2 regions of the Anoxybacillus suryakundensis genome follow, and region 1 is predicted to be linked to the other one. Evidence: riboswitches for the same ligand, from Rfam matches in the RefSeq annotation. Region 1 holds a riboswitch; the other holds the start of a gene.
What was found. Region 1 has a riboswitch for S-adenosylmethionine ahead of mtnK (S-methyl-5-thioribose kinase). Riboswitches for the same ligand answer to the same signal wherever they lie in the genome.

Region 1 (5,610 bases):
TGTAACCATTTCCCGATCACCACTTTTTGTTGATTGCCGCCGCTTAAATGTTTCACAAGCGCCGTCGGCGAAGATGGGCGAATATGTAACGATGAAATGAGGCTTGTTGCGATGGCGCGCTCGTTCCGTTTTTGAATCCATTGCCATGGGGCAATATTTGACAATAGACGGACGGTCAAATTTTTTTCGACCGTTTCGCTCATAAAAAGCCCTTGTTTCCGGCGTTCTTCTGGAATGAAACAAACGCCCGCTTCAATCGCATCTTTTGGAGAGGTCCATGTTTGTTTTTCTCCACGCACGATGCGTTCGCCTGTCGTTTCGACATGAGCGATGATGCTTTCGGCCAACTCTGTTTTTCCTGCCCCGACAATGCCAGCGATGCCGACAATTTCACCGCGCCGAACCGCAAGATCGACCGTTGTTTTCGTTTTTGGAATGTACAATTGCTTGACTTCAAATATCGTTTCTTTGCTTATGTTGCGTGCCCGTTCGTTGCGCATCTCTGTTTGCCGTCCGACCATATGGCGAACGATGTCTTCTGTCGCGAGCGACACATCGCCTTCGTATACGACTTCGCCATCCCGCAAAATCGTCATTCGATCGCATATGCGTTTTACTTCGTGCAATTTATGCGAAATGTAAATAAACGACACCCCTTGCGCTTTTAGCTGTTCGATCATCGCAAACAATCGTTTCGTTTCTTCTTCGCTTAACGAGGCGGTTGGCTCATCTAAAATAATGTAGCGAGCAGAAGAAGAAAGGACGCGTGCTAGCAAAATGAGTTGTTTTTCATGAAGCGTGCATGTTTGTACAGAGACATCAGGCGACAAATGTGTTAAGCCGACGCGCTCAAGCAGTTGTAAAACAGCAGCCCGATGTTTCGTTTTAGAAAACGATATTTGTTTTTGAGCGACAATTTGTTCAGCGAGAATATTTTCATATACGGACAAAGCAGGGAATAATGCCGCATCCACTTCTTGTACGACATGTCCGATGCCTGCTCGTTTTGCATCTTTCGGAGAAGAAAATGTATGCACCTTTCTGTCTATTTCAATCGTTCCGCTCACCGGCTGCAAGACGCCAGCTAAAATGTTCATTAACGTGCTTTTTCCAGCTCCATTCATACCTAAAAGGGCGTGAACTTCGCCCGGTTGGACATGGAAGTTCACGCCGTTTAATACGGTCACATCGCCAAATGTATGGACGATTTGTTTCATGCGCAAACCGCTCATTGCTTTTTCACCTTTTCTTCAAGCGTCTTCATCCATGGGGAGATGGCAACGTTCGATTGTCCCCAGCTTGGCATGTAGTTGTTTAGCTCGTTCATCGTAATTGGTGTGCTCGGCAAGTCTGAACGTTTCACTAAGTGTGGTTCAAGTGAATAAATGTTTGGCGTTTGTTCTCCGGCGATTTTTTGATACGCAAAGCGCACTTGAACGCGACCGACTTCCGCTGGGTCGGTTGCCGTTGTTGCGACCCATGGGCTATTTGGTTGTTGAATGAGTTGTAAATCTTCGTCGCTTAAGTCGATGCCGTACACTTTAATTTCTGTTCGACCGGCTTGTTGAATGGCGCGCGTTGCTCCTTTGGCGAACTCATCCCATGTCGCAAAAACCGCGTCGATGTCGCCTTTGTTCGGATATTTTTTTAAAATGGCTTCCATTTGTGTTTGTGTATCTAAAGCGGTATTGGCGCTTGCGGTGCCGAATTTCGCTACTTCTTTAATGTTCGGATACCGTTTTTGAAATGCTTCGTAAATGACATGGCGGCGTTCCATTGGCGTAAAGCCGCCGACCCAAATCGTGACAATTTCGCCTTCCCCGTTTAAATCTTCCGCTAACGTTTTTAACGTTTTCCATGCTAAGCTGTAATCGTCTTGGTCAATGACGGTGACTCCTGGAATGTTTAAATCGTTATCAAACGCAACGACGTGAATGCCTTTCTCCAGCGCCTTTTCAACAGGTGCTTTTAATGCATCTGCGCGCCCGTGGTCTAATAAAATCGCATCGACGTTTTGGTTGATCGCTGTTTCGACGTATGATGCCATTTTCGTTAAATCGTTGTCAGCGTTATAAATTTGCACGTCGCCACCAAATTTCGCGACTTGTTCTTTCACGCCTGCGATATATTGCGATGAAAACGTGCCGATTGACATTTGCATAATGGCAGCTATTTTAATCGGTTTGTTTAATGCTGCAGGGATATCCGCTTTTGCATCCGTTGTTTCGTTCGTTTGTTTCGCTTCTTCTTTCGGTTGTTCCGCTCGTTTTGAGACGGCGTCTTGTTCGTTTGTGCAACCGACTAAAAGCGCGAATAAAAGCACGATGATTGCCCATATGTTTTTCATGCCAAAACCTCCTCAAATAATGTCGGCAGTTTCGTTTCGTAGTCGCCGAAGATAATCCCTTTTTCCGTAATGATGCCGGTAATGAGTTCATGCGGTGTGACATCAAATGCCGGATTGTAGACGTTCACATCTGGCGCGATGCGCACGCCGCCGATATGTGTGACTTCTTCTTTCGCTCGCTCTTCAATCGGAATGTCGTCGCCTGTTTTCGTCTGTAAGTCGATCGTCGATAGCGGGGCGGCGACGTAAAATGGAATGTTGAACGCTTTCGCTAAAATGGCTAAGCCGAACGTGCCGATTTTGTTTGCTGTATCGCCGTTGGCGGCGATGCGATCTGCCCCGACGATGACTGCGGAAATATGCTTCGCTTTCATCGTTTGTGCCGCCATGTTATCTGTAATGAGCGTCACATCGACGCCAGCTTCGGAAAGTTCCCATGCGGTTAGCCTTGCTCCTTGCAACACCGGGCGTGTTTCGCAAGCGTACGCATGAAGCGTGATCCCTTTTTCTTTCGCTAAATGAAACGGCGCAAGTGCGGTGCCGTAACGGGCTGTGGCAATCGCTCCTGCATTACAAATCGTCATGATACGGTCGCCGTCTTGAAACAAGGAAAGGGCATGTTCACCGATGCGGCGGCAGACGTCTTCATCTTCGATTTGCATGCAAATCGCTTCATGAATAAGCGTCGTTTTCGCTTCGTTGACGGATGTAGCGTTCGCGACGCTTTTTGTGAGCCGGTCAAGCGCCCAAAATAAATTGACGGCGGTCGGTCGCGAACTTGCTAAATAGTCGCGGTCGCGTTTTAGTTCGGTATGAAATGTCGCTAAATCATCGGTCTCATATGATTGAGCCGCAAGTGCCAAACCGTAGGCGGCAGTCATGCCGATCGCTGGCGCTCCGCGCACTTTTAACGTAACGATCGCGTCCCATACGTCTTCGATATGTTTTAATTCTAAATATTCAGTCTTATGAGGCAACGCTTGTTGGTTTAAAATCGTAATATGTGTATCATGCCATTGTATTGCTTTCATCGTCTTCCTCCTAGCTGTTCACATGCACCGTTTGTTGCACGAGCTTTTTCACGTCATCGATCGCTAGTTTGTTTCGCTGCACGATAAGTTCGCGACCGAGACGGAGGGCGTGGCGTTTTGCGTGAAGTCTGCGCTCAAGCGGCAATTCATCAAGGTCCGCCACATGCGCCAACCCGATCGTCCGGCGAATGACTTCGCAACCGGCAAAGCCGATCGCCTCAACGAGCGCATCGCCTATGATGTCATCAAGCACGCCAGATGTGCGCGCATACGGTTCGTTGCTTTCGCGCCAAAGTTCAGCAAACGTGCGGGTAAAGACGTCCCATGTGTTTTCAATATGAGCAAAAAGCGGTTCGCGGTCACGTTCATGACGGGAGAGAGCGTTTAATAGTAAGTTGGCAAAAAATTGCCCTAAATCGAAGCCGATCGGACCGTAAAACGCAAACTCCGGGTCGATCACTTTCGTTTCCTCGTCGCTTGCGAAAATGCTTCCCGTATGTAAATCCCCATGAAGCAACACATCCGCTTTCGTTAAAAAAAGCCGTTTTAATTTCGCTGTTTCGCGCTGAAGCACATCATCTTGCCAAAGCTGTTCGACATCGGCACGAAGCTCTGTTTCAAAGTTGTTCGTGTCGTGGTCAAAAAACGGATCAGTAAAGACGAGGTCTTCCGTAATTTTACATAGTTCGGGATTTGTAAATTGTTGTACGAGCTTCTTTTTTTGTTGTTGATTCATGCCAAAGTCCGACGTGTAAAACGCTGTTTTGGCGACAAATTCGCCGATATGTTCCGATAAACGCGGAAACGTTTTTCCTTCGATGAGCCCGCGGCGTGCAATGTGTAAATGCGACAAATCTTCCATCACTGTAATCGCTAATGTCTCATCGGAATAGTATACTTTCGGAACATAGTGAGGAACGTAGCTCGCGAACGTGCGCAACGCTTGGCTTTCAATTGTTGCCCGTTTTAATGTAAGCGGCCAGCTTTCGCCAACGACTTTCGCATACGGCAACGCTTGTTTAATGATGATGCTGTCGTTTGTTCGCTCGTTGACGATGCGAAAGACGAGATTTAAGTTCCCGTCACCAATTTCTTCGCTAGAAAGAAGCGCATCTTCTCCAAATAGCCCTAAACGAACAGCAAGGGCAATCGCTTTTTGTTCTGTCAATGGTTCGTACATATACATGCCTCCTCTCAAAATAAAAAACCTCTTTCGCTGAACGAAAGAGGTTTGAAGTTTGCTTCGCACCTCTTATCTCTCAGCCTACTGCTGCAAGAATTAGCACCGTGCGTCATCGCCGGTTGCCGGGCTTCATCGGGCTCGTCCCTCCACCTGCTCTTGATAAGAGTGTTTGTTATTATTCGAATGTTATAAACAGTGAAAAAGTTGTGTGAATTCGCTTGATTCGAATCATACATCGCATTATGCTCGTTTGTCAATCTTTTTTTTCAAACATTTTATACACGTCTGGGCGACGATCGGAAAAAATCGGGATGCGCGCACGCACGTCTTGCACGTCGTTTATATCGATATTCGTCACAATGACCGTCTCTTGTTCGCCTCCTTCAGCAAGCACGTTTCCCCACGGATCAATGATCAGCGAATGTCCAGCAAATACGTTGTTCGGGTCTTTTCCTGCGCGGTTGCAAGCGACAACGTAACATTGATTTTCGATCGCCCGCGCCGTTAATAGCGTACGCCAATGATGAAGGCGAGAAAGCGGCCATTGCGCAACGACAAACAATACTTCTGCACCATGTAGCGCATGCGCGCGAATCCATTCTGGAAAACGAATGTCGTAACAAATGACGCCGGCACACGTCGTTTCATCGAGCGAAAATAGCCCCATCGTTTCTCCTGCTTGCAAATACAAATGCTCATCCATCAATTGGAACAAATGAAGTTTACTATATTCGCCAACGACGTCGCCGTTTCGGTTGACGACATACATCGTGTTCGTCATTCGTTCGTTCGTTTTTTTTGCGACCGATCCACCGACGATATGCACATCGTACGTGCGGGCAAGTTCGGAAAGAAACGATTTTGCCTCTTCGCCGTTTTCGTCAGCGATATGAGCAAGTCTCGTTAAATCATAGCCTGTCGTCCATAGTTCAGGCAAAACGACGACGTCAACGTCACGAGCGATTTGTTCGATGTAGCGCAAGGCGGTTTGTTTATTTTTTTCGGGTGTTCCAAACGCAATGTCCATTTGTATGCAAGCGATGTTCATA
Region 2 (5,610 bases), on a different contig from region 1:
ACGCCCTTCAGAAAAAGAGCGTACATACTGTTGGTCGAATGGTAGTTTCGTCTCAATCATCACAAATCCTCCTAACGCTTACGCTTCTTGCTCGACGACTTCATCTTCAATGCCTAGCTCTTTTTTAATCCAGTCGTATCCTTCCGCCTCAAGACGTTGTGCTAACTCTGGACCACCAGATTTTACAATACGTCCTTGCATCATGACATGCACATAATCTGGTGTAATATAGTTTAATAAACGCTGATAGTGCGTAATGATTAAACAGCCGAAGTCGCTGCTACGCATTTCATTAACACCTTTTGCAACAACTTTTAATGCGTCAATGTCAAGCCCTGAGTCAATTTCATCTAAAATTGCAATTTTCGGTTGTAACATCATTAATTGCAAAATTTCATTTCTCTTTTTCTCTCCGCCTGAAAATCCTTCATTTAAATAACGATGCGCCATATCTGGATTCATTTCTAAAAACGCCATTTTTTCATCTAGTTGACGAATAAATTTCATTAATGAAATTTCGTTTCCTTCTCCACGACGCGCATTAATCGCTGAACGCAAGAAGTCGGCATTTGTCACACCGCTAATTTCGCTCGGATATTGCATCGCTAAAAACAACCCAGCACGAGCACGCTCGTCTACTTCCATTTCTAATACATCTTGACCATCTAATGTAATGCTTCCTTTTGTTACTTCATATTTTGGATGACCCATAATGGCCGCAGATAATGTCGATTTTCCTGTTCCGTTCGGTCCCATAATTGCATGAAACTCGCCGCCTTTAATTTCAAGGTTAACACCTTTTAAAATTTCCTTTCCGTCAATTGCAACGTGAAGATCTTTAATCGTTAATGTTGCCATAAAAAAATACCTCCAGTTTCACTTATGTTCATAAAACGTAATTCTCATTTTATTCTCATTACAATTTTATAACAGATGAAAAGTATTAGCAACCTTATTGCAAGCATTTTGATACTTTTTTGTTTCTAAAGTTTGTTCGCTTAATCACGTATGTAAAAAAGGATAGGAGACCTCCCTATCCTTTTAATGCATGCGAGTAAATTCATTAACACATTGCCGAACGAGCGTAACCGCTTGGCTCATCGTCGCTCCACCCGCTAAAGCAGCCGCAACGGCGCACGCTTCAAATATTTCTTTCTCTGTCGCCCCTTCATCAATGCACCCTTTCGTATGATAGATGGTGCAATATTCATCTTGTTTGGCGACGCTAATGCCCAATGCGATTAACTGCTTTTCTTTTTTCGATAACATCCCTTCTGCAAAACATGCTTCTGTAAACGCGTTAAACGTTTGCCCAACTTTCGGCATATGTTGCGTAAACGTTCCTAACCCTTGCTTATATTCGTGTAAACATTGTTCCATCGACATATGCACTCCTCCTTCCTTTTTATCATGCGTCGTTTTTCAAAAAATATAAAAGGATGCCCGATTGGACATCCTTATTTTGTCGCTGGAATAACTGCGCCATTATACTTTTGTAAAATGAAGTCTTGAATGTCTTTTGATTGCAATACTTCTACAAGCGTTTGAATTTCTTTACGTTTTTCGTCACCTTTGCGAACGGCAATAATGTTCACGTATGGGTTGTTTTCTGGCGATTCAACCGCAATCGGATCTTTTGCTGGATCTAAACCAGCATCTAACGCATAGTTTGCGTTAATTAATACTGCATCTCCTTCGTTGTTTTTATATACTTGTGGAAGCAATCCAGCTTCGACATCTGCTTCAAACACTAAATTTTTCGGATTTTCAACGATATCATCAACAGTTGCTTTCGTTTTGTCGACACCTTCTTTTAACTTAATTAACCCTTTTTCTTCAAGCATCGATAAAATGCGACCGTGGTCAGCAACCGAGTTGCTCATAATAATTTTCGCACCGTTTGGTAGCTCTTCAAGGCTTTTATATTTTTTAGAGTATACGCCGATTGGCTCAATATGAATACCACCAGCATTTACAAAGTCATAGCCATGTTCTTTCATTTGTGCTTCTAAATAAGGAATGTGTTGGAAATAGTTTGCATCTAACTCTTTATCCGCTAACGCTTTGTTCGGTAATACGTAATCTTGGAATGTCACAATTTCTAATTCAATACCTTTTTCTTTTAAAATCGGTTTTGCTTGTTCTAAAATTTCCGCATGTGGCACGTTTGATGCCCCAACGACAAGCTTATTCGTCTTTTCTTCCGCACTTTCGCTGTTTCCGCAAGCAGCAAGCGCTAATACAACAACTGCAGCAACAAGTAAAGAAATCCATTTTTTCATCTGTTTCTTCCTCCTTTTTATCGTTTATCTATTTTAGAAGTGACAAAGTCACCAATAAACTGAATAATAAAGACGATGATTAAAATGAGCACTGTCGCAACAAATGTAACGTCGTTATTGTTGCGTTGAAATCCTTCTAAATACGCTAAGTTTCCAAGCCCCCCAGCACCAACAACTCCTGCCATCGCTGTGTAACCAACGAGCGCGATTGCTGTTACCGTAATCCCAGATACAAGGGCAGGGAGCGCTTCTGGAAGAAGCACTTTCCAAATGATTGTTGTTGTCGTCGCTCCCATCGCTTTTGCCGCTTCAATGACACCTTTATCAATTTCACGAAGCGCAATTTCAACCATGCGTGCATAAAACGGTGCAGCACCAATAATGAGCGCTGGTAGCGCAGCATTCGCTCCAAGAATCGTGCCGACAACGAGCTTTGTAAACGGAATGAGCAAAATAATTAAAATAATGAACGGGATGGAACGGAAAATATTGACGAACGATGCGATCACACCGTTAATCAAACGATTTTCCCATATGTTTCCCTTAGACGTTAGAAACAACAACAACCCAAGTAAAATACCGAGCACAAATGTTGCTGCAACAGAAATAGCGGTCATATACAACGTCTCCATCGTTGCCGCCCATATTTTTTCCCAAACGACGTTCGGAAATAGTTCATTGGACATTCGCCAACACCTCCACTTCAACTTCTTGCTGGCGAATAAAAGCGAGCGCTCGCTCAACTTCTCCATTCGCACCATCTAAGTGAATGAACAACACCCCGTATGAACCGTGATGCGTTTGTGAAATTTTCCCTTGTAAAATATTTATATTCAAATCGAATTGGCGAATAAGTTGTGTAATGAGCGGTTGCTCAGCCGCTTCGCCGACAAACGTAAGCTGGACAACTTGGCCGTTCGGATAACGTTCAAGAAGATGCAACATCGCTTCTTTTGTTTCCTCCGGCTCCGTCACTTGCTGAACAAATCGTTTCGTAATCGGTTGTTCTGGCTTACGGAACACGTGAAGCACTTCGCCCATTTCGACAATTTTTCCGTTTTCCATTACCGCTACACGATCACAAATTTTACGAATAACGTGCATTTCGTGTGTAATTAATACGATCGTTAAGCCGAGGCGTTTGTTAATATCAACAAGCAAATCTAAAATGGAATCGGTCGTTTGCGGATCAAGCGCCGACGTTGCTTCATCACATAATAACACTTTCGGGTTGTTCGCTAATGCGCGCGCAATGCCGACACGCTGCTTTTGCCCCCCGCTCAGTTGTGACGGATACGCATGTTCTCTTCCTTGCAAACCGACGAGTTGAATGAGTTCATCGACGCGTTTCATTCGTTCTTCTTTCGGTACACCCGCAATTTCTAACGGAAAAGCAATGTTTTCGCGCACCGTTCGCGACCAAAGTAAATTAAAGTGTTGAAAAATCATTCCAATTTGCTGACGCGCTTGTCGTAATTGTTTCCCACTAATTTTCCCCATATCTTTTCCATCGACAATGACTTCACCACTTGTCGGCTTTTCTAGTCCATTTAGCAATCGAATGAGGGAACTTTTCCCTGCTCCACTATAACCGATGATGCCGAAAATTTCTCCTTGTTCGATATGCAAGTTTACATGATCAACCGCCGTCACATGTCCACTTGCCGCTTTATATACTTTCGTTACGTTTGATAAAGTAATCATGCTGTCACCTTCCTTCCATGAAAAAAGCCTTTCTGCTCAAGAGAACAGAAAGGCGTCATCATCCATTCTGTCTCTTATCTCCCAAAGCAAACGCTTTGTGTGAATTGGCACCATTTCAGCAGCACTGACGGTTGCCGGGTTTCATCGGGCACATCCCTCCACCTCTCTTGATAAGAGCGCTTTTAAACGCTTTATTCAGTTAACGTTTTAATGCATTCAAGGACATTTTTAAACTACGAAAGTGAGTATATCATCAAAAGAAGGACGGTGTCAATAAAAATTTTTTCAACTATTTCCCGTCATGATTAAGTGAACTGAATATATATATCATTGAGGAATCGCTACTCCTAGGATGTCGGGCTACGAACAACCCTCTGCTTTTGTTATGTAAACAGTGTGAGAGGCTTACCCAAAACGCATTAGCGTTTTAGATCAGCCTCTTCAGTTCAAAAAATGAAGTTAAACTTTCCAATTGTAGGCATACATAGTTACATGACAAACGGATCCTTTAATTACATTCTTCTTTTGTAATTTTAATCGTTACGTACACTTTATGAAAGGAGTCATAGTAGTCAGCTTGTGCAACACTAGAGGTATACCATTTATCAACTAATTTTAAGTAAGAATCAGTGTTTTCTAAAGAATAAATCCCCGTAATAGTAGAAGTCTTAGTCGTTAGATTTCGATCGTACGTAACTGTCATCGTCACTGTACCATACATACTCTGAACCGTTTTTGTTTCTTTATTTCCTCGGACAATCGTATCAAGTGGAGCAATTTTTGATTTTGAATTGCTTAATTTTGCTATTGAACTCCCTACTGCAGGAGTAACTGTAATTGTTACATTCCCCTCTTTATATACTCGTTTCGGGAGCGTACTAGCTTCAGTAGTAATTAACGACCCAAAAAAACCATCTAATAACAGAGTAGCAGTTAGTGCTAGGGTAGCAACTAAAATAAGCCTTCTAAATTGCCTTTTCATTATTTTCTCTCCTCACATAGTCCAATTGTAATGCTAGTTCTCCGCTACTTGTCCATAATGAGATAGACTTGTACATTAGCGCCAGTTAAACATCGGTATCATGAATATAAGCAGGAATTTTTATTTAGCTGATTACTCACCATAGGTACAACATATTGTATAAAAATCGGACGTTCTTTATCTCAACTTATACATTGCTCATACTCCTCCGCTTCTTCTCCCAAAAATAGCTGATCAGCTATTTTCATTTTACCAAAAATAGAAAAGAAAAAAATCCGTATTTTCCGCCAATTTTTTGGCGAAAATCCGCCAATTTCTTCAAAATAAATGACAAAGTTTATTAAATGAAGTAGAATCTAGTAAAAAATAATGGAGGGGAAATCGCATGACTATTCGTACATTGCTTATTGATTCTGATCCTATCTATTTGCTTGGGTTGGAAAAATTATTGGAAAACGAAAGTAACATAACAGTTATCGGTTCTGTTTCTTGTCTTGATTCACTAGATACTCTCATACATATACATGTACCAGACGTCATTGTAATAAATGTACACATGCACATAGCAAAAGCATGGGACTGGGTAAAAAATGTGAAGGAGACACATCCCACGATAAATATCATTATGCTATGCAACTATCC

Region 2: another riboswitch for S-adenosylmethionine. It lies ahead of ASC42_RS08985 (methionine ABC transporter ATP-binding protein); the one in region 1 lies ahead of mtnK (S-methyl-5-thioribose kinase).

The regions. Positions count from the first base shown of each region.
Region 1 is NZ_LIOK01000002.1:143,374-148,983, reverse strand. Features, by position in the region: gene ASC42_RS01990 (sugar ABC transporter ATP-binding protein) at 1-1,232, opposite strand, end outside; gene ASC42_RS01985 (sugar ABC transporter substrate-binding protein) at 1,229-2,347, opposite strand; gene mtnA (S-methyl-5-thioribose-1-phosphate isomerase) at 2,344-3,378, opposite strand; gene mtnK (S-methyl-5-thioribose kinase) at 3,389-4,558, opposite strand; SAM riboswitch class I at 4,628-4,727, opposite strand; gene ASC42_RS01970 (carbon-nitrogen family hydrolase) at 4,815-5,609, opposite strand.
Region 2 is NZ_LIOK01000010.1:59,867-65,476, forward strand. Features, by position in the region: gene sufD (Fe-S cluster assembly protein SufD) at 1-63, opposite strand, end outside; gene sufC (Fe-S cluster assembly ATPase SufC) at 79-858, opposite strand; gene ASC42_RS08970 (carboxymuconolactone decarboxylase family protein) at 1,042-1,386, opposite strand; gene ASC42_RS08975 (MetQ/NlpA family ABC transporter substrate-binding protein) at 1,458-2,282, opposite strand; gene ASC42_RS08980 (methionine ABC transporter permease) at 2,300-2,968, opposite strand; gene ASC42_RS08985 (methionine ABC transporter ATP-binding protein) at 2,958-3,986, opposite strand; SAM riboswitch class I at 4,058-4,163, opposite strand; gene ASC42_RS08990 (hypothetical protein) at 4,495-4,968, opposite strand; gene ASC42_RS08995 (response regulator transcription factor) at 5,354-5,610, shown strand, end outside.